3 regions of the Paenibacillus sp. J31R30 genome follow, and region 1 is predicted to be linked to each of the others. Evidence: riboswitches for the same ligand, from Rfam matches in the RefSeq annotation. Region 1 holds a riboswitch; each other region holds the start of a gene.
The links. A riboswitch is a leader RNA that binds a small molecule or an ion and turns the genes downstream of it on or off. The one in region 1 is predicted to bind cyclic di-AMP.
Positions count from the first base shown of each region.

Region 1 (7,328 bases):
CGGATCTGTCCCTTGATACCCGAAGAAAACTCTTCTAGATGAAGTACCTTTGGTATTATCCACGGTAATCTTCGCTAGAACGGCTGGGACGAGAGCTAAGCGCAGCTCCTCATCATTAGCTTTTGTTGGATCAGGCACCGATTGTGTCGGTGAAATGAGGCTGAATTCCAAATCGCCAGCTTTCCATGTATCTGTGCTAACTTTGAAATCTCTATGGATCTCTTCTTGAGCAAAAGGGAACACTGTTTTCTTTTTCTTCGGCTTCGGATCCGGATTCTCGATGTCATAGCGAAGGCTCTCATCTTCGACCGAAAATTCGAAAAAGGGCAGTGCATCGTACTTGCCGCCTTCCGGGGATTCAAGACCAATATATATATTTTGCTTAGGAGGACGCGCTTGTTCTAAATCGAAGCCTCCGCTTTTTCCTGGAAATCCAAGGGTAAAGCTTGCGAATGCGCCTACTGGCGAATGGTGTGCGTTGAAAAATTGATTCTTCATTTCAGGATGCTCCTCTCGGTCATTTGCCCTTATTATACAATGAAGGAAACCTCGAACCCATGGGCAATACGATCTTCCATTTGGACAAAACAAACATTTGATTTCCACCCTAAGGAAGTGAGATAGTTAACTTAACGAACAGATGTACATAACCTTTTCAGAGGAGTTATCGAGATGAAAGTCCTTCAACAAGAAGCATTACCCGCTGGTCTCGACAATGTCGTTAACGGGGGCATGCTGCCAGATGTGCAGGCATCTTTCCGGATTTTCGCCGCCCATCTTCGCAAGGTTAACGCACAGTGGTCCTTCCCCGAGCATCAACATCCCATGTTTGAGCTGAATCTTGTCATCGAAGGCTCACAACGGATGCGAGTCGGGGAGAAACATTTTGTCCAGAAGCAGGGTGACTTGGTCTGGATTCTTCCGAATGAGGTGCATGCTAGCTTGGGGGCAGTCGATGGGAGCATGATGGCGTACGTGTGTGTGCACTTGGAGGTCACCGATCCTTGGCTCAGGCAGCAACTAAGTCAGATTAAGGAAACACTTCACCCTACTGGCAGCAAAATGGAGATCTATCTCCGTCCCATCCTGCTTGATCTTGCACAAATAGCGAGAGAACATGTCTCCAGCAGCCTGAACTTGAAGCTTCAGACGATGCATGCTTCGTTTCGTATTTTCACAGCGCTAAGCGAACTATTACTAGAAGAAGCTGTAGCTTCCACGCAGCATAACGAAGATTCCGGCTTAGCCGCACAGCTGGCAACGCTGATTGAACATCAAGCTTCAACGACAGTTAAGGGGCAGGAGCCCTTCCGCATAACGGTCATCGCAAAGCAGCTTGGTTATAGTCCCACGCATTGTAATCGTGTATTTCATAAAGCATACGGCGTCTCGCCGCGTCAATATCTAAGTACAGTCAAGCTTCGCCAAGCAAAGTTGATGCTGATGGATCCAACACTTTCGATCGAGTACATTGCGGAACAGCTGGGTTACAAGGATTTGTCGCAATTCAGCAAACAATTCAAACGATGGACGAATTTATCCCCTACCGCTTATCGACATCTGTCTTGGTGAAAATAAGTTGGGTATTGCTGAAGATATCATAAGATTTTTACCTTTCTCTTGTCCTATACTCATAGATATTTCTATGGAGCTATTAGATAAGGAGCAATGGATATGAAACTAGTCGGCTATAAGTCCTTGTGGGAATGGAACGGTAAGTGGAAGGGGAACTTAGAGCGAATCGCTGAGGCAGGATATTCCGGTGTTGAGTACACGCCTCCTCCCGACCCTAAGGATGATCTGCCCTTTCGAAAAGAATTAGACGACATGAACTTGTCATTTATAGCGCAAGTGGTGACTCGAGGACCAAATCACACTCATTCTTTCCGTGAGCAGGTGCTTCGCGCAGCTGAGCTGCGACCTGATCTTATCAATTCGCACAGCGCAGCCGATCGGATGTCATCCGATGATCAGCTGCGCTTCTTCGAAGCGGCGCTCCGCGTTGAGCAGGAGGTCGGCATTCCGATCGCGCACGAAACGCATCGGGGGCGGGCTTTTTTCACGCCGTGGCAAACGGCGGCCATGTTGAAGCAGCTGCCGGAGCTCAAGATCGGCGCCGATTTCAGTCATTGGTGCGCAACCTGTGAGAGCATGCCGAGTCCGGAGGATGAGGACGTGAAGCTGAGCATAGCGCGTGCCATCCACATACATGGACGCGTTGGGTACCCGGAAGGTCCGCAGGTGTCGGACCCGAGGGCACCTGAATTTGCCGGACATGTGGAAGCATTCATCGGCTTATGGTTGAAGATCTGCCAGAACCGAATCGATGCCGGAGCGGATTCGATGACCTTCACGCCCGAATTCGGACCGCCGCCGTATATGCAGGTGCTGCCCTTCACAAGACAACCAGTGACGGACTTGTGGGAAGTGAATTTGTGGATGTATCAGACGTTTAAGACGAGGTTTGAGGCGATGTATCGATGAAAAAACGGAGGCCTGGGATGTGGTGACACGTCTTGGGCTTCCGTTTTTTATGGGAAACTATTTTAGTTTGAGGTTCATCGTTATTTTCTTCGCCTCTTCAGTGGTCAGTGAAATCGAGTAGCCTCCCTTAATTTCGTATAATTCGATGAGACCACTACTTGCGGGAGAAATGAGCAATACAGCTTCTTTCTCTATTTGACCGATCTCTGCGAGCTCATTAAGAGTAGTATTGCCTGTATGAACCGTCCAATAATAGGTTTGTATGCATCCCCGTGACTCCAACTGTTGAGCGACTTTTCGTACTTTGTCGATGTTCTTGAAACTAGATGCAATGTAGAATTTCAATTGGATACCTCCAATCTAGTTAATCCAATCGACTCTTGTCAAAAGGATCTTCAATTGTATCCTAAGATCTTGCAATCTGGAATCAGTATCATGTGTGTGATACCTTAAAACGGCCCAACCATTAAACTGGAACAGCTAACTCCTTATCCTAACCTTTTTTCAGCTAAAATCTTTAACTGTTCATTCCGATATGTCAAAAATCTCATCATATATTTCTTTAAGACAACTCTCTCAACTACCCATCCGAGCCATCCCATTGGCGCTTCGAAACATAATGTATCCTTCATTAAGGTTCGATTATTACCTAAATCAATAAATTCATGTTCATGTCTCATACTTTTGAAAGTACCCTGCAGCATTTCATCAACAAAGCGATACGGTCGAACGTAATTTGAAATGAGTGAAGTGTGTTTTTGCCGAATGAAGAAGTGCCGCGCCTCAAATGTGACTGTTTCCCCTCCACTTATCATGCCTGAAGTTGTTCCGGCAATCGCTCGTTCCTTGGTGTGCGGCCAGACCGTCTGCGTATGTATATCAATATTGCTCGCCATGTCAAAACAAATATCAATCGCGGCTTCAATTTCAATTTCTGTGTAAACCTTAATCACTGGATGCACCTCTAGTTTCTTTCATTCTCAGCAAAAATTCTTACTTCACAAAAGTTTCCTTAACTCTCTTAGATCTCAGAAAATACAAAATCCAAACCACACTAATTAATCCAATAAACATGGATACAAAATATGAATTTGGTATTTCATGATAACGAAAAATCACGTCACCGAGAGTAAACATTCTTATGAAAATACAAAATAGTTCAAAGCTTATAATAATCTTAGGGGTGAAATGCTGTTTAGTCACGAACAGGAATAAAATCAGACCAGAAGCGAGTAATTTAATAATTGTTCCTAAATAAATGACTATTTGGATCAGAGTACCTTCCGTGATAACTCTAATAAATTGGCTAATTTCATTGATCGTTCCCATCCCGTATAACGCCGCAGTGATAATAAGTGTTATAAAATAAATCAGTAACCATCCACCGATTGGTTTTGGGTAGTTTTCTAAATTAGTCATCCAGCCAGCTCCATGATCTTTATATTTTTTTACTATTTTCTTAATGGATTTGACTCAAAATATTTTGTTCTCATAGCTATGTTTAATGTACTTCCTACGTAATAAGATTTGTCAGTTTGGTAATCGTATAGCTGGTAAACATGATATCTCGCCTGCCCTGGTTCAAAACGATCTTGCATGACATCATCTTGGTCGTTTCAGTTCTCACTTCCGCTATTAGTGAAATTATTAGCAAAACTCCAATTCTCTAGTTGATTCCCAATTCGACATGTACAACTTAACTCCTTTCAGATGAAATAAAAAAGGCAACCTCCATAAGGGAGGCTGCCGCGACTTATTATAATAATTTTACTCATTAATTACTGATAAACTCCTGAACCCACTCACCATTATAATAAGCAACACCTATTTGCGTGAAGTTAGGGCTTAGAATATTTTGACGATGACCTGCGCTGTTCATCCATGCTGTCATGACGGCTTGAGGCGTTTGTTGACCCTTAGCGATGTTTTCACCCGCATAGGAATAGCTAATGCCGTAGGAGCGCATCATATCAAAAGGAGAACCATAGGTTGGAGATGTGTGATCGAAATACCCGTTATTGTACATATCTTTCGCTTTATCCAGAGCCATCGCCGTTAATGCGCTATTACTGGCCAAAGGCTTCAGTCCAGCCTTAGAACGCTCCTGGTTAACAAGGGTTACCACTTGATTAGCAAATGTTGTTTGCGTTGGCGCAGGTGTAACCGATGGTTTGACAGGTGCCGTTGTGTTTGTGCTTCCCGGAATATTAAGCTTCATCCCCGACCAAATCACGTTGGGATTAGAAACTTGAGGATTCGCTTTAATCAGCGAAGTTAGGCTGACGCCATACTTTTGGGAAATTTTCCACATGGTATCATTACCCGCAACCGTATGAGTTCCCGTTGCAGCCAATGCCGCATTCGCTCCAATTAGTACGCTTAAACCCAGTGCACCAGTGACGACAAGCTTTTTGTAACGTTTCAAAATAAACATCTCCTTTTTGCGGCCTGCGAGGTTAGCTGTCGGATTCGGATCAAAGAGTAATCACCCGGCCGCAAGATTGCGGCTTCACCCCAAAGATTGGGTCCCCCGTGCTTCAAAAAAAGCTTCGGCCTTCTAAGTTTTTGATCCAAAATGGATCCTTAAGATTGTATCATGCGAAATCAATGAATACATGACTCAAAATTTTCCATTTAAATCCCATAAACTCCAATTCACCATGATCTACTCGTATGTAGCCCCAGCTGTTGAACCGTCTGGATACATATAATATGTATAAATCTGTCTATCTTTCCCTTGGGAATACCACAGTTCAACTTTCTCAACTTTCCCATCAACTGACCATGTTAAGATTATCTGTCCACCTAATTTGCCTTGCTCAATCCCTTTAAGATCGATATTAAGTCCTAAATATTGATAGTCTGCAGAAGGTAACATATCATAACGCCAGACAGCTTGCTGCTTATCATCATTTGTTCGTTCTACCGCAGGATTACCAAGAAGTTCTCTTACGTATTTTTGCTCATTTCCAACTGTCAATCGATATTGGACCTGCCATACCCTTTTAGCTGTTTCATCTGCAAAACTTGCAGGTTCATTCATCAATGAAATAACTTGATCACGAGAATTATAAGAAATGCCTAAGCCTAACCCCTCACCGATAAAACGAATAGGTACGTATGCATGCCCTTCCACATTCAACACTTTATATTCAGAAGGTAATTCCTTGGTTTGACCGTTGATTTCAAAAGTAGTAGGAAATAAATACGCTCGGATAGTCTCCGAAGCAAACGCAGTTGTAGTTGCAGTTAAAGCAATTCCACAGGTCATGCCAAGCAAAAACTTTTTCATTGTCTCTCTCCTCGTATTTAATTTCACGATCCTCCACTACCCGCTACCACAAAGCTAAAAGTCTCCCCAATCGCAGCATCCTTACAACCATCCAGCTTATACGAAACACCTCGTTCTACTTTCTCAGAAATGATACGTGTACATGTCGTTTTCAGCCGTTGTTTACTGCCATGTTTATCCGCTGAATTATCATAGGTATAAGAGATCTTATCTTTTTCATAAGCAAAATCATAATAAATCGGATCCCCTTCAATCGTCATTTGCATGATCCGAATCTGACTCTCAATGTGCCCCTCCACGTTGCTCAAGAATTGATTGAATCGATCCAGATTAATGATTCTGCCATGGATATTAATGACATCGCCTTTGGCGGTACCTTTGTCTATATCGTACTTTGAATCCGAGCATGAACTAAGCAAAAAACAACACAATACAATCAACATTAGACCGTTTATTTTCATCTCAGTTCCCCCTAACCGTTCCATCTACTTGTTTGACGCAAGCGCAGCTGGAAATGTTTTGAAACAAAAAAAATAAGCTTGAAATCTCAAGCTTGTCATCATTCAGCTATGAATTTTGCCTACCGATAAAGCTCGATACCCCCAAAGCACATCCTGTACCTCTTGAAATCGTCCCTCATGGCATTGAATAATAACAGCTAACTCGGGTAATCTTTCCTTTTTTCGAATAACCTGTTTAAGGACCTTCACTTGTATCACGCGCGTACTACTATAACCTACAATAAATCCGCTAACAGCGGAGATAAGTCCCCAAATAATAGGGCCCCAATAAAGGATGAAGCCAAAACTGATTCCAAATACTGTAAAACCAGTGGACGTTGCCATCCCAACCTCGAAAGCCAGCATTTTTTTATTCGGATTGGAATTATAATTATGATCCGAGATCTCCTTATAGTTGTCCATCATCACGGTCATGATCGCTTGTCGCGATAGCCCCATCTTCTCCAGAACAGCCAGTGCTTCCTCCACCTCGATAGAATGCTCAAATGTACTAATAATCAACATGTGGGTCATTCTCCTTTTCAAACAGGGGTAATGGGAATTGAGGATACGTCTCTGTCAGAAATTGCTTCTGCTCGATTCGGAAAAGTCGATTATGATCATGAGCAGTCATATAGGCATCATACATGGCGCCACAGATGACCGAAGGCATAAATAGGAGCCAATGTGGGTCTAAAAGGGCTGTTGATCGGGACACCTTACCTAATATCAAATAAAGCATAGCTTCATGTGATCGTGACATTGTCATATAAATAAACCACCAGAAGACGCCATAGAAGCCCAGCGCTAAACGGTTATTGTAAAGCTGTCCAAGCCCAGGAAAAATAAATGAACTAAACAGAGCTGCGCCAGGTCTTTTGAAACAAATACTCGTAATAGTCCATGGCTTCATCAAATTGGAAGTAATTCTTGCTCCTTCCAGCCTCGCTAGATGATACTGCTTATTCGCATCAACAGCCTTAATATAACTATCCCATATTGCAAATAAATAAACCATCGCATAAGCAAATGCCCATCTAGGTTCGATGACT
Region 1 is NZ_JCAUAV010000003.1:581,475-588,802, reverse strand. Features, by position in the region: gene AC58QO_RS14475 (glycoside hydrolase family 52 protein) at 1-498, opposite strand, end outside; gene AC58QO_RS14470 (helix-turn-helix transcriptional regulator) at 673-1,572, shown strand; gene AC58QO_RS14465 (sugar phosphate isomerase/epimerase family protein) at 1,675-2,484, shown strand; gene AC58QO_RS14460 (hypothetical protein) at 2,542-2,829, opposite strand; gene AC58QO_RS14455 (SRPBCC family protein) at 2,973-3,437, opposite strand; gene AC58QO_RS14450 (DUF2569 family protein) at 3,478-3,903, opposite strand; gene safA (SafA/ExsA family spore coat assembly protein) at 4,259-4,909, opposite strand; cyclic di-AMP (ydaO/yuaA leader) riboswitch at 4,915-5,049, opposite strand; gene AC58QO_RS14440 (stalk domain-containing protein) at 5,150-5,776, opposite strand; gene AC58QO_RS14435 (DUF4362 domain-containing protein) at 5,800-6,237, opposite strand; gene AC58QO_RS14430 (hypothetical protein) at 6,340-6,801, opposite strand; gene AC58QO_RS14425 (hypothetical protein) at 6,788-7,328, opposite strand, start outside.

Region 2 (7,328 bases), on a different contig from region 1:
GGCCAGCTCTTGATTGGATTTGCCCTTCGCGATCAAGCGAAGCACTTCCATCTCGCGGTCCGTTAACTCTTCATGCGGCTCGGCTGCTGGCTTCGGTTGGCGGAAGCGGTTCATGATTTTCGATGCAACCTGCGACTCCAGAATCGATTGCCCTTTGGCCGCGGCTCTAATCGCTTGCGCGATTTCGGATGCTCGCGAGGTTTTTAACAAATAGCTGAAAGCTCCCGCTTCGATGACTGGATACATTTTCTCATCATCTAAGAAGCTCGTCAACACAATGACCTTGCATTCTGGGTACAATTGCAGTAATTTTCTAGTCGTTTCAATCCCGTCCATGCCTTCCATGACCAAGTCCATCAGGACCACATCAGGACGATATTCTGTGGCTAGCCGAATACCATCGTGACCATTGCTCGCTTCGCCTACAACCTCTATGCCATCTTCTGTCCCGAGGACAGCTGCTAGTCCGATTCTGACCATTTCATGATCATCGACGAGTAGTACTTTGATTAAGGTGTCGTCCATTCGCTTCTCCCTCTCTATGTACAGTGCTAATTCTCGATCAATTGAGGATCGCCCGCTAATAGTGGTACTCGAATCTCGATACGTGTCCCTCGATCAGGTGCTGTGATGATATCGACAGAGCCGCCGATCTCGTTCACGCGTTCCTTCATCGACACGATGCCATAGGAAGTCAGTTTCTTCGCATCCAGCTCAAATCCAACACCGTCATCGCGGATCACCAAACGAATGCCATCCGAACGATGAAGCAGCTTCACTTCCAGCTTATTCGCCTTAGAGTGTCGCAGTGCATTCGAAAGCGCTTCTTGCACGATGCGGAATAAATGATCTTCAATCCCCTTGTTCAAGCGGATTTCCTCATCCATATCCCAAGTGATCGCCATCGGAACCTTGGCTGCCAGCTCTTTCAAGAGCTCCACAAGGCCCTCGGACAATCGTTTGCCTTCCAAATGAATCGGCCTCAAATGCAGCAATAAGGCTCTCATTTCGGATTGTGCGACAGACGCCATTTCTTCAATCAGATGAATTTGCCGCTTCGCTTTCTCGAAATCCTTATCCAGCGTACGTCCTACGGCTGTTGCTGTCATCGAGATCGCGAACAATTGCTGGCTTACCGCATCATGCAGCTCGCGTGCCAAACGCTGACGCTCTTCAATGACTGCAGTAAGCTTAGCTTTCTCAGTAAGCTCAGCGTTACTATTCGACAATCGTTGGAGAGAGGTTACCTGCTCTTCCCATCGCTTCATAATTCGACTGAGTTGTTCACCTAAACGCCCGATCTCATCATCGTCTCCGTTTTGGAAGCCTTCTCGGGCAAATGTTCCTTTTTCTAATAAAATCATTGTCTCCATCATCGGCTCAAGTCTGCGAGTCACCTTCGAGCTGTTCCAGTAACCGAACACCGCCCCAATCACACCTAGAATCGATAAAGCCATGAACGAGAATTTGACACCCTGCTGCCAGCTGGCAAAGGGCTCGATCAAATGTCTTGAATTCAAGAAATATAGCATAGCGCCGAAAACAGCGAAGCTAAAGAGGATCGATTCCCCCATGCTGCGCCATATCATATTCGTTAAACGTCTCTTGTAGCCGTCCACTTGGTGATGTACCCCCTCCAGCCGTTACAATACTTTAACCTTGATATCTCCTACGATGAAAGAGAGCACGAGTTTCACCCGATGGTCGCAATGTTGGTAATTCTCTGATTGCCATACCACTTTATTCATCACACCTGCCTCACGTTGCTCGGCTACATGAAGCTGACCAAACATCACGGAAGCTGTAACGGAAACGCCAATATCATCGGGTATCTTTATATCAATATCTCCTACAACGCCCTGTAGGATGACTGTTGTTTCCTTTTGTTCTAGAATCGCCAGCGAGAGATCAATGTACGTTTCTCCCACCAAGTACCATGTCGAGGTATTCCGTAGAATCCAAGGCTCTCGGCCGAGGCGTATGCTGTCTACAATCTTTTGCTTTTGTGTATATGTCTCATCCTTATGAACCTGCTTGGATCGAATGAAAAATAAACCTAATGAAATCAACACAACCGAAATGGCAATTGTAACATGATCACCAAATAAAATGACGGCACCGATCCCCATCAGCACATAACCCTTGCGTTCTTTGCGTGAACGAACACGATGAATGCCCAGCAATATAAGGATTATGGCCATAATGGGAAAAAAGCCTACGGTATGATCCAGAAGCAAAAAAACACCGGCTCCAATCAGCACAAGCGCTGTATTCCGGCTGCGGTTATTTTTCGTTTCTTCTCCCATCGATGCACCTCCTCTGGCTGCTGCTCCATGTCTTTCGTTCATACGATTCCTAGCATACCATAAGAATGGACGACCTCCAAGATGCAAATCCTTATCGGACAAGGCTTTGCAATTCATGGAGGTCACGATCATGGCTATTTTTTGCTGCGCGGGTCGTGCTGATTGTGCTGATCTCGCGAGCGCTGCTCTTGCTGCCACTCGTGCTGCAGCTTGCTGCGCAGCGCGCGCAGCTCATGCTGAAGGTTGCCTCCGGCTTCCTTCAGCGTTTCCTTCGACAGGCGGCCCGCCACGCGGAGCCCCTGCAGCGCCTCCCGGCCGAGCTCGCGGCCGGTGACCTCCAGCTCGCGCCATGTGTCGCGAGCCTCTTTGCTGTGCAGCCCGCTGCGCGGCTGCCCAGCCTCGGCTGCGTGCCGGGCACGCTGCTCGCGCAGTTCCTCTGCGAGCGCCAGGCACAAGTCCTGGCTGCTCGCGTACTGCGCGCGATAGTGCTCGCCAGCGGCTTCCTCGCGCAGCTTCTCTTGCAGTGCGAGCCGCGCGAGATCCTCTTCGCCTGCGCGCATCGCCAGCTCGGCTTGCTCGCCGCGCAGCTTCGCCATCTCTTCCGCTCGCGCGATATGGCTGCGCAGCCCAATCGTTGCCTGGAGCGCCTCGTCATAGCGCTCCTCCAGCTTGATTATGGTGCTGTCCTCAAAGGCACCTGGATTCGTTTTCCCGATGGTCTCCTGCCAGACGGTTTCTGCCATTTTGCCAATTCGATCAAATATATTAGTAGGATCAATTTCCCGATTCTTATTGTTCATGTCAATCGCCCCTCATCCTTCATCATACTCCTATCGTAGCTCAATTTCTGGCAGTCTAAAACCGACTATCGACTGTTTTTGAACCTAGACCTAAGTCCAGTATTTTGATCTCGACCATATTTTGGTCGTTGTTTGAGCCTGTCTGCAATGATAAAATATTTGAAGCCGAGTCTGGTGCGTAAATTAGGCACTAGTACGGGGGACGAAATACTTGGGGTGAATATTTGCTTCGGCTTGGAGCAGACTAGGGAGAACCTTCTTCCCGAACCCGTCAACTAACCTCGAAGGCTCATGAAGGAGGATTACCAATTGAATAAGTTTACCAAAGGGTTAACTAGCCTTGCCGTTACACTGTCGGTATTGGCAGGAGGCTTTCTTTCCCCATTTTCGGCTCAAGCAGCTGAAATGGAAGTGAAAGTGCAAGTCAATGATGACCTGATTCATTTCCCAGATGCACAGCCATTTTTGGATGGCAACCACACGACCCAAGTTCCACTTCGGTTCGTAACCGAGAAGCTTGGTTATACCGTGAACTGGCAAAAAGATGGAAATCAAATTAAGGTAACATTAAATAACAACAAACATACGATTACCTTGGTATCCGGGGAAAAAGAAGCCAGCATTGATGATGCACCAGTCGTCTTAGATGGAGCTTCCCAGTTTCAAAATGGGCGCGTTTATGTGCCGCTACGATTTCTTTCCACAGCTGCAGGGGTCCCTGTACAGTGGGATGCTAGCAGCAATATCGCCATTTTAAACAAAGATGGCGGACATCATGCACCTGACTATGACATTTTCGAGTCCACAGCTTATTCAGCAGATCCTTCTGAAAATGGCGGATACGGGGCCTTTGATTACATGGGCAACCCGCTTGCGATCGGCACAGTTGCTGTTGATCCATCCGTAATTCCACTAGGTACGAAACTTTATATTGAAGGTTATTCTTTTAGTGGGCTTCCTCAAGGCGGTATGTACGTGTATGCCACCGATACCGGCGGCGCCATTAAAGGAAAGAGAATGGATATCTTTGTTCCAGGTTCGAGAAAATCCTTAAAAAGCTTCGGCATTCAGAAAATTAAAGTGTATCATATCCCCAATTAATAGTAGACGAAAGCTGCCTTGAGAATTCTCTCAAGCGCAGCTTTTTTCGTGGGTGAATGTTCCTACGGATAGCGGGCATTCGTCCAATCAACGGATATCCCCCGGTCATATGCTATATAGTGTTTAACCCATATCATTGATAACCGGAGGGGATACTATGTCAGCTGTAGGCAGTTGTGGCACGCCAGGATACGGAAGTTCTGCAGGCTTAATTCTTGTTCTTTATGTACTGTTGGTCATCATTCTTGCTACTTTCTACTAAGACTTATACCCCAATGAGCTTTATACAAATAGGCCCGCCTGTTGAAGCATCTAATTAGAGCTTCAGCAGGCGGGCTTCATTTATTTAAAATCGATACCACTTGTTCGTTGTGTCAGGATCTGCTCAAGATGACCTCCAATATAAGCTCCCGCTTCCATGGGAGGTGTTCCGCCGCGATGGATGTTCGAAATGACCATTCGATCCGAATCCGTTCTTCCTGTTCTTGGTTGGTAACACATGTAGGCGCTTAATGATTCCGCTGTTACAAGACCTGGCCTTTCGCCGATAAGCAGCACTAGACATTCTGGTTTCAGCAAATCACCTATGGCATCCATACAGCCTACCCGTCCTCGATTTACATATATCGTTGTTCCCGCCGTTAAACCACGCAATCGTAAGGAATCCAGCAACGCAGGATACAGATCTCGCATGTTTGCTTCTACACTATTTGCACTTAATCCATCAGATACTACGATTTGCACCTGCGGGGAATGCTGACATCTCGCTATGATCTCCTGCTTGCTTTCGTCCTTCAACACCCTGCCCAGCTGGGGACGCTTTAAATATATATCCTTTGAATCCGCACAGGAATCGGTGATAAGCCATCCCATTTCTGTAAGAAAAGTAGGACTCACCTCACTTTGCACGGCATCTACACTGCTTGCATGATCCCAACCAAAGGTTAGTAACTCGCTCGTTAAGGGCCGAGTGCCTGATCGGGAGACACCAATCCGTGCTGGCGTCAGTGCCTTCATTGCCGTAATCTCATCCATCCTCCTAAGCACCTCCTCGCCAAAACAACCTAGGATCACCGGCTAATGAACTAAGCGTACCGTTGGACCATAAGCCCATGTCCTGCATCCAATCTCGAAAGGCAGGTGATGGCGTGCGCCCGAAAAGCTCTCGTAAAGTGGCAATATCATGATAGCCCAGCGATTGATAATTAAGCATGCAGTCATCCGCCATGGGCACACCAATGAGGAAGTTCACATGTGCGCTGGCCAGCATGACGGATAGGGAATCCATATCATTTTGATCGGCATTCATATGATTGGTGTAGCATACATCAACGCCCATAGGGAGACCATGCATTTTGCCCATAAAATGATCCTCTAAACCTGCACGTATGACTTGTTTGCTGTTATATAAATACTCTGGTCCGATGAAGCCAACCACCGTGTTAACCAGAAAAGGCTTATAGATCCTCGCTAATCCGTAGCATCTTGCTTCCAACGTCACTTGGTCAATGCCATGATGAGCTTCAGAAGACAGCTCTGAGCCCTGCCCCGTTTCAAAATACCACCGATTCGGCCCCGTCGCACTGCCCTCGCTGTAGATCAAGGCATTCGCTTCATCCAGAAGCTCTTTGTGAATGCCAAATGCGCGATTGCCTTTCTCCGTGCCGGCCAAGCTCTGAAAAATAAGATCAGCCCTTGCCCCCTGCTTGATCGCCTCCATCTGTGTCGTCACGTGGGCCAAGACACAGTTCTGCGTGGGGATGCGCCAAGTCTCCATGACTTCCTTCGCAGCTTCCAGCAACGCTTTGGTCGTCTGCGGGTGATCTGTTACCGGGTTAATGCCGATAACCGCATCCCCTACGCCGTAACTCAGCGCCTCATAAAGCGAAGCTTTCATACCTTCTAGTGAATCGGTAGGATGGTTCGGCTGCGCTCGGCTGTTGAGTGTCCCCTTATGTCCGATCTCTGTATTGTTCGTTGTCTTCACCTCAATACGCGATGCCGCCTGAATGAGATCCAGATTCGTCATGATTTTGGCGACAGCTGCAATCATCTCGCTCGTTAGCCCTTTCGATATACGGAGCAGCTCATCCCCCGTCGTTTCCGTCCGCAGCATATATTCACGCAGCTCTGCCACGGACCACTGGCTTATAGAAGCGTATACAGTTTCAACTACATTCTCCTCGATGACCCTCGATACCTCATCTTCTTCTGCTGGCAGTAGCGGATGATTTCGAATATCACAGAGAAGAAGATCCGCAAGTACCGTTTTAGCTGCGATTCTTTCCTTCAGATGGGAGGCTCCTACACCTGCCAAATCATCACCGGAACGTGCTTCATTTGACTTGCCGAACACTTCTTTCAAGCTTCCGAACGTATAGACATGACCTCTTATCGACGTTTTCAATTTCATTGGCTCACCTCGGTAACCTCATGAGAAAATAGCAGCGTTTTTACAATTACAGGAATCGTACGATTCCCAATCAGCTCGCCAAGATCGATGTAATCACCAAAGCTCAGAGAAATGCCATCGACACATACGATGCGGGGATTCCCTTGACAACCAAGAGAAAGAAGCTGGCCCAGTGCTTTGGCCATATCTTGATCACATAGCATAACTACGATCTGATGATGTCTAAAATGGGAGGTCAACAGCGGGATCAGCTGGCCCGCAAGTTCCTGCAGTTGTTTATAGGTGTACGGATGCTCCGTTGTCATCGCTATACCAAATGGTGCCTGATCCGATGTACCGTACAGCTGGATCGCTTTTTGGAATACTTCCTCCAAATCGGCCGCTAGCTTTGCTGCATCAAGATGCAGCCGGCATTTCACGATTGGCACATTGCGTAAGGGGAGCGTAGCTGCATCCACATGAATGGTTGAACCACTGAGCTCCACGCTCTGCAAGCCCGCTCCAATGACCGTGGCACGCTGCGTTTGCTTGGCTTCCACTAGCGTAAAGCCAAGCTCCGTCCAAGTCTCATAGATGGCTTGTGCAAGCAGGGGACCGATATCATCGTATATCGTGATGTCTGACATTTCCAAGTTAGACGGGCATTGTAACAGATCCAGTTCTGCGATACCTCCAGAAAGCATCCATTCATCCGCTTGCGGGAGTTGT
Region 2 is NZ_JCAUAV010000008.1:18,977-26,304, reverse strand. Features, by position in the region: gene AC58QO_RS23200 (response regulator) at 1-525, opposite strand, end outside; gene AC58QO_RS23195 (sensor histidine kinase) at 552-1,619, opposite strand; gene liaF (cell wall-active antibiotics response protein LiaF) at 1,644-2,306, opposite strand; gene AC58QO_RS23185 (PspA/IM30 family protein) at 2,441-3,106, opposite strand; cyclic di-AMP (ydaO/yuaA leader) riboswitch at 3,260-3,411, shown strand; gene AC58QO_RS23180 (stalk domain-containing protein) at 3,416-4,207, shown strand; gene AC58QO_RS23175 (YjcZ family sporulation protein) at 4,365-4,469, shown strand; gene eutC (ethanolamine ammonia-lyase subunit EutC) at 4,550-5,242, opposite strand; gene AC58QO_RS23165 (ethanolamine ammonia-lyase subunit EutB) at 5,247-6,620, opposite strand; gene AC58QO_RS23160 (ethanolamine ammonia-lyase reactivating factor EutA) at 6,617-7,328, opposite strand, start outside.
Region 2: it holds a riboswitch for cyclic di-AMP, as region 1 does, so the genes downstream of both, AC58QO_RS23180 (stalk domain-containing protein) here and safA (SafA/ExsA family spore coat assembly protein) in region 1, are expected to answer to the same signal.

Region 3 (7,328 bases), on a different contig from region 1:
GGGAAGCGATGAAATTGGAATTTGAAATTCGACATTAAACGACATATTAAAGGGTTGTATGTCGAAAATGTCGAAACAAGTACAAATATTAAAGGAGGTCGAAGCGTATGAATGAAGAGAAGGTGTTCAAAGATCCCGTCCATAAATACATTTATGTGCAAGATGATACGATATGGGATTTGATTAATACTCGAGAGTTTCAACGGTTGCGCCGTATACGTCAACTAGGCACATCCTATTTAACCTTTCATGGTGCGGAGCATAGTCGCTTCTCCCACTCGCTTGGCGTTTATGAGGTTACTCGGAAAATTATTTCGCAATTCGAACGCAATCACTATGAGGATTGGCCGAAGGAGGAGCGTCTGCTCTGTCTGTGTGCGGCTCTGCTGCATGATTTGGGGCATGGTCCGTTTTCGCACTCCATCGAGAAGGCATTTGGTACAAGACACGAGGATTGGTCCTGCCGTATTGTGCTTGGAGATACCGAGGTGAACAAAGTGCTGAGCCGGGTTTCACCTGATTTTCCCAAGAAGGTGGCAGGTGTTATTTGCAAATCATATAGCGAAGAAATCGTGGTCAGCCTTGTATCTAGTCAACTAGATGCGGATCGTATGGATTATTTGCTGCGTGATGCTTATTTTACAGGCGTTAACTATGGCACATTTGATCTGGAGCGAATTCTTCGAGTGATAAGACCTTACAAAGGGCATATCGTTGTGAAAGAGAGCGGCATGCATGCGGTCGAGGACTATTTGATGTCTCGCTATCAGATGTATTGGCAGGTGTATTTCCATCCAGTTACGCGAAGCGCGGAAATTCTTTTGCATAAAATATTTGCCCGTGCTAAGCATTTATATGAAGAGGGCTATACATTCGGATTCATGGTGGAGCCGATTCTTCATCTGATTCAGAATCAAATCTCCTTGGAGGATTATTTGCTGCTGGACGAGTCCGTCATGCAGACGATGCTGACCTTTTGGAGTCAAGAGAAGGATCCTATACTGATGGATATGTGCAAGCGGTTCTTGGACCGCAAATTGTACAAGTACAGCACCTTCGATGGTGATCAGGAACAGTTGATTCAGCGTTTGGAAAAGGTGATGAGAGAGGTTGGCTTCGACCCAACGTACTATATGGAGATCGATTTCCCATCCAATCAATCCTATGACGTGTACAGAGCAGGTGAAAATGATGATAATTTGCCGATCCTGCTGCTGGATCATAAGGAAACCTTAACCGAAATTACGCATCGCTCAGAAATTGTACAGTCCATTAGCGGCTTTCAAATGGGTAAGCATCATGTGTACTATCCAGAGGAGCTGCTGGAGAGGTTGAGTGCCGAAGATTATCCTGATGTTTGGGGGATGTTGGGCGAGCAAGATTAAGGGAGAGTATTATATAATTGGAACACAATCATGGTCATTGACATAGAGGAGAGCAGTTATGCTAACAGATTCACATACACATTTAAATGCCGAACAATTTAATGAAGACCAAGCGGAAGTTATTCAGCGGGCGCTAGAAGCCGGTGTTACGAGAATCGTGAATGTCGGCTTCAATCGTGAAACGATACCGAGCTCGATTGCACTTGCGGAGAAATATGATTTCATCTATTCGACCGTTGGATGGCATCCTGTAGACGCCATTGATATGATGCCTGGTGATTTGGAATGGATTGAGTCCTTATGCCAGCATGAGAAGGTGGTTGCAATCGGGGAGATCGGTCTGGACTATTACTGGGACAAGTCACCGAAGGATGTTCAGCAGCGGGTATTCCGTGAGCAAATTCGTCTTGCACGAAAGCTGGGAATGCCGATTGTGATTCATAATCGAGATGCACATCAAGATATTTTGACGATTCTCAAAGAAGAGAAGGCGGCAGAGGTCGGAGGCATCATGCATTGCTTCTCAGGGAGCTGGGAAACGGCCAAGCAGTGTCTGGATATGAATTTCCATATTTCCTTCGGAGGGCCAGTTACGTTTAAAAATGCGGTGCAGCCAAAAGAGGTGCTGGCGCAGGTGCCGCTTGATCGTCTCTTAATCGAAACGGACGCTCCTTACTTAACGCCCCATCCTTTCCGCGGTAAGCGCAACGAAACTAGCTATGTTCGCTTAGTGGCGGAGACTGCCGCGGAAATTCGGGGGATGACGCTGGAAGAGCTGGCTGAAATTACAACGAACAATGCAATTAGGTTACTCGGCCTCAAGTAAAGCGTTTTTCTTGAACTTCCGGCGCAGAATTACGCCGCACGCGAAAGAAACGAAAGCTAAGCCGAGCAGTGGAACTAGGAGATGCAGGATAGGCGTTCCTATCATAAACGGAATCGTCAGGATGACAAGCTCGAATGTAAGGGTTAACCAGATAATATAGGCTAGGGAGCCTGCTTTAGCTTGAGACTCCAATGGATACATATCGAGCCAGAACGTATAGCGATGCGCACGCTCCAGTGAAGTAAGCTGAACCAGTGAAATGACAAGGGCGATGAAGAGAATGACGCTTCTTGCCGTCGTGGAATCTGAAACGGCTATGGCTAATACACCAATCACAGTCAGTCGAAGAACAATGGCGAACAATTCAGTGCGCAGTAATGTCTTCATATATAAGTAGAGAAACGCCGAATCCTGTCGAAAGGGAATCAGTCGGGTAAGTCCGCTGATCCAACCTCGGCGGGCTATTCGCGTTGGTAACTGAGGTACATCTACGAACCAATTAAAGAAGGCGTAGAGTCTAGCTTGCTGTTGTTTCTCTTTGGCAATCAGGTAGTCCCATCCGATCACATATTTAGCTGTGGAACGGAATGCAAGCAGCCACATGAATACAAGTAGAATCGCTGCTAGGCTGGCCCATAAGCTGCTGTAGTGAAATTGGATCGTGATGAGTGCAATGGATGCCGCCCAGCGAAAACTGACAGACACGAATCTTGTTCGATCAGCGGCGAATCTTCCTTCCTGCCAACTGGCTAATAGGTTAGCTACTTTTAATAGAAGTAATAGAGCCAGCATGAGCAGAAAAGGCTGCGAATCGGGACCTAAACAGTGGTTATAAAGCGGTCGTAGTGTGACCCAAGCGAGAAACAACCACGTACCCTGAAGTGAAAAGCTATACAGGAAGCTGCTTCGAAAATAGACTCCCATTTCATGCTCTATCCGCAATAGAAACATCCGATCGGCACTGCGGGTCAGTGTTCGAATAGGACTTGAAGTGACGAGTGGAACGAGCACGAGCAGCACGATCCATAGGTACGGGTAATCTGTCGGAAGGCGCTGTAATGTTTTTGCATAATAATAGGAAGAAACGATGACAAGAAACAACAAAAAGCCGATAAAGTTACTTCGTGCGGCATACTGCCAATACCCCATGGATTCCTTCATATAATGTTGGAAACGCTGCTTCCATAATGCATGTGTGTTAAATGCAGGTGTAGTATTTTTTGACTGACTCATGCTATGACTCCTTGAACAAGCTTGTAGAAGATGTCGTCTAATGACGCTTGAGGCAGCTCTGTTTGCGCGCGTAATTCGACTAAATCTCCCTGCGCAACCATATGGCCTTTGTGGAGAACGACATAGGAATCGCAATATTTTTCAATTGTAGACAAAATGTGTGAGGAAATGAGGAATGATGCGCCTTTTTGCTTCATTTTAACCATTAATTCGAGCAAGGAACGAATTGCCAAAGGGTCGAGTCCAAGAAACGGCTCATCGATAATATACAGGGAAGGCTCGATCAGGAACGCATTCATAATCATGACCTTTTGTTTCATCCCTTTGGATAAATGACTGGCGAAGCTGTTCAGCTTGTCCTTCATTTGAAACTGCTCTAAAAGAGACTGGGATCGTGTTTCGTAATCCTCCTTGGAAATGCCGTAGGCCATGGCCGTTAGCTCAAGGTGTTCGCGAATTGTTAGCTCTTCGTATAACTCCGGACTTTCGGGTACGTAGGCATATGTCGCTCGGTATGGTATTGGATTTTCGGCTAAGGTAAGACCGTTGATACGAATGGTCCCTTTTTGCGGTTGTAGCAGCCCGAGAATATTTTTGATGGTCGTACTTTTACCTGCCCCATTGAGTCCGATTAACCCCATCATTTCACCTTGGCGGATCGAAAAAGTGAGGTTGTGGAGGACGGGCTTGTTGGGTAAATATCCACCGAATAAAGCGTTTACCTGTAAGATGGGAACCATCTCAATTGCCTCCCTAAATAGCAAATTATTGGTATTTACTGATCAAATACTTCCAGAATCATTATAAACAAATTTGCATTTTTAGCCTAGTTTTGGTCATTAAACATTAAAAAATCGAGTATACGTACGTTAAAGTTAGACACATGTAGATATAAGTGGGTTATATATGAAAAATAATCGAAATTTAATCGATTTAGCCCTTTTTAACGGGTGTTAATCCCTTTACAGGTTGAGATTAACAGCGTAATATACTTTTCATAATAACTTAATATCCAATTTGCCAATTTTCCATTCGCTGAGTTCCAAATGTGGGAACGGGGGAACCACTGCAAGCTTAATAAGCATTCCAATGCGGTTAAGTAAGCAGAGAGTAATAGGGGTGAATCATAGACGTCAAACAAGCAGTTTGCGTCTACGTAGGGCGACTCTCACGTCCGAATCCGTCAGCTAACCTCGTAAGCGTAAGAGAGGTAACGATTGTCGTGCGTGCTATTTGTATTTCACTATGCAAACTAAGCCAGCGAGAAGAGTCCTCTTCTTGCTGGCTTTTTGTCCTCATAAAGGGTTTTACACAGATCGGAAGACATAAAATAACCCGGAATTCATAGGATGATGAATAGGTAAAAGGGGGGGACGACCAGATTCAGCAGGGTAAGCAGGCTGATGATGGCGAGCATGTTAAGTTAAACTAAAAACCTTAGTCGCGTCAAATTTAATCATGCTGTAACCTGGCGGCGAGGCTTTGAAGGAGGACCGGAGAAGTGGGCAGTATCTCAATTAGCGAGACCCATGTAAAACGATCATCCAGCATGTCCTTCGCATTGCGATGGAAGCATGAAAACTTGCGTTTGATTTTAAGCCTAGCTATAATCTCAATCGCAATGACTTTCATGTTTTTGGTGTTGTTGTACGGAACGGCTACCAAGAGCGTATCCGTGGTTGTGAATGGACAAGAAACTGTTGTGCACACGAAGCAATGGGTCCTGCAACGCCTACTGGATGAACAAGCCATAACGATTGGTGAACATGATGAAATTTCAGCTGCACTCACGACCAAGCTCAAGGGTGGAGACAAAATTGTCATCGAGCATGCCTCACCAATTCAATTGACTGCTGATGGAAAGACCACCACTGTTTACACAACTGCAAGAACGGTAGAAAGTGCATTGCAACGTTTAAATATTGCACTTGGGGAGAACGATCGTATTTCTCCCGAACCGACAGCCGCTCTTAGCACAGGCGATGAAGTCAAGATCGTCCGTGTGAAAAAAGAGACGGAGGAAGTCTCTGAACCGATCGCATTCGAGACAGAGAAAAAGAATGACGCATCTTTACTTAAAGGGAAAGAGCAAGTCGTCCAAGAAGGTAAAGAAGGCGTTCTGGTGAAAAAGAAAGAAAAGACTTTCGAGGACGGAGTTTTAGTCGCGGAAGCAGTTGTGGGTGAAGAAGTACAAACAGAAAGCGTTAAGAAAGTAGTATCCGTAGGCACCAAAAATCCTGTGGTCGTACTCTCCGCCTCTTCGCCGAGTGTGGATGAGGTATCCAAGAATGGTGTGACCTTTGGCTACAAACAAATTCTCAAGAACGTAAAACTTACAGCCTACTCAGCGGGTGCTGCGTCGACAGGCAAAGCCGAGGGCTCCTCTGGTTATGGTAAAACCTACACGGGAACTACCGTAACTGAAGGACGTACGATTGCCGTTGACCCGAAGGTGATTCCACTGGGTTGGTGGGTATACATTGAAGGAATTGGCTTCCGTCGTGCTGAGGATATTGGCAGCGGCGTGAAAGGTCAAATGATCGATGTGTACTATGAAGATCACGGTTATGCGAATAAATTCGGAACGAAACAAGGGTACACGGTGTATGTGGTAGGCCCCACAAAACCGTCCCAAAACTAACGTGTAAACGTTAATTAGGCCGGGAACACTAGGCTATACACGTAGCTTGGCATATGCCTGCGCGAAAGAAGAGGAGACCCCTCTTCTTTTTCTGCGTACTGGGGAAGGAAAACGGTGATGATAAAAGAAATGATCGTTGTGGAAGGTAAGGACGACACGGCTGCCATCAGGCGCGCTGTGGAGGCGGATACGATTGAAACAGGCGGCTCCGCCATCGGACAAGCCGTGCTCAAGCGAATAGCGCTGGCTCAGCAGCGCAGAGGTGTCATTATATTCACGGATCCGGATCACGCTGGTGAGCGGATTCGCAAAATCGTGGCAGCCAAGGTACCTGGCTGTAAGCATGCCTTCATTACGCAGGAACAAGCTGCGTATAAGGGTGATATTGGCGTCGAGAACGCGACGCCGGAGACGATCCGCCAGGCGCTTCAGAGCCTGCGGACAGAGTACAATGCGGCGGTCTCGCAGCTGACGATGGAGGATTTGATCGCTGCCGGCCTCATCGTGCATCCAGATGCGGCGGCTCGCCGTTTGGCCGTAGGCAACGCGCTAGGCATTGGTTATTGCAATGGCAAGCAATTTTATAAGCGCTGTGCGATGTTTCAGATTTCGCGAGAGGAATTCGAGGCGGCGCTTGAGCATTTGAATTGAATTGATGGAATCACGAGAACGAGAACCTATAGATAACGAGGTATATCCCATGACGATATCCGAGCAAGAAGTGATTGTAACCGCAGAAGATGTAGCTACACCGAGTAAAACGAAGCAAATTATTAAGAAGAATGGTCTTGTGTTGAAGAAAAGCTTAGGCCAGAACTTCTTGATTGATCAAAATATATTGAGCAAGATCGTCATGGCCGCTGAGCTCGGGCCTACGAAGGCTGCGCTCGAGATCGGCCCCGGCATCGGCGCGCTCACACAGCAGCTGGCCAAGCTCGCTGGCCGCGTGCTGGCCGTCGAGATCGATCAGCGTCTGCTGCCCATTCTGGACGAGACGCTGGCGCCTTACCCCCATGCCACTGTCGTTCATGGGGATATCTTGAAGACCAACCTGCAGGAGTTGTTCCAGCAGCATTTCGAAGGCGTGGATGGCGTCAGTGTCGTCGCCAACTTGCCATACTACATCACGACGCCGATCATCATGAAGCTTCTCGAAGAGAAGCTTCCCTTGGAGAATATCGTCGTGATGATCCAAAAAGAGGTGGCCGACCGCATGGCGGCCAAGCCGGGCACCAAAGATTAC
Region 3 is NZ_JCAUAV010000021.1:9,081-16,408, forward strand. Features, by position in the region: gene AC58QO_RS32020 (HD domain-containing protein) at 108-1,385, shown strand; gene AC58QO_RS32025 (TatD family hydrolase) at 1,444-2,211, shown strand; gene AC58QO_RS32030 (ABC transporter permease) at 2,194-3,444, opposite strand; gene AC58QO_RS32035 (ABC transporter ATP-binding protein) at 3,441-4,184, opposite strand; cyclic di-AMP (ydaO/yuaA leader) riboswitch at 4,468-4,661, shown strand; gene AC58QO_RS32040 (resuscitation-promoting factor) at 4,946-6,085, shown strand; gene rnmV (ribonuclease M5) at 6,203-6,736, shown strand; gene rsmA (16S rRNA (adenine(1518)-N(6)/adenine(1519)-N(6))-dimethyltransferase RsmA) at 6,786-7,328, shown strand, end outside.
Region 3: it holds a riboswitch for cyclic di-AMP, as region 1 does, so the genes downstream of both, AC58QO_RS32040 (resuscitation-promoting factor) here and safA (SafA/ExsA family spore coat assembly protein) in region 1, are expected to answer to the same signal.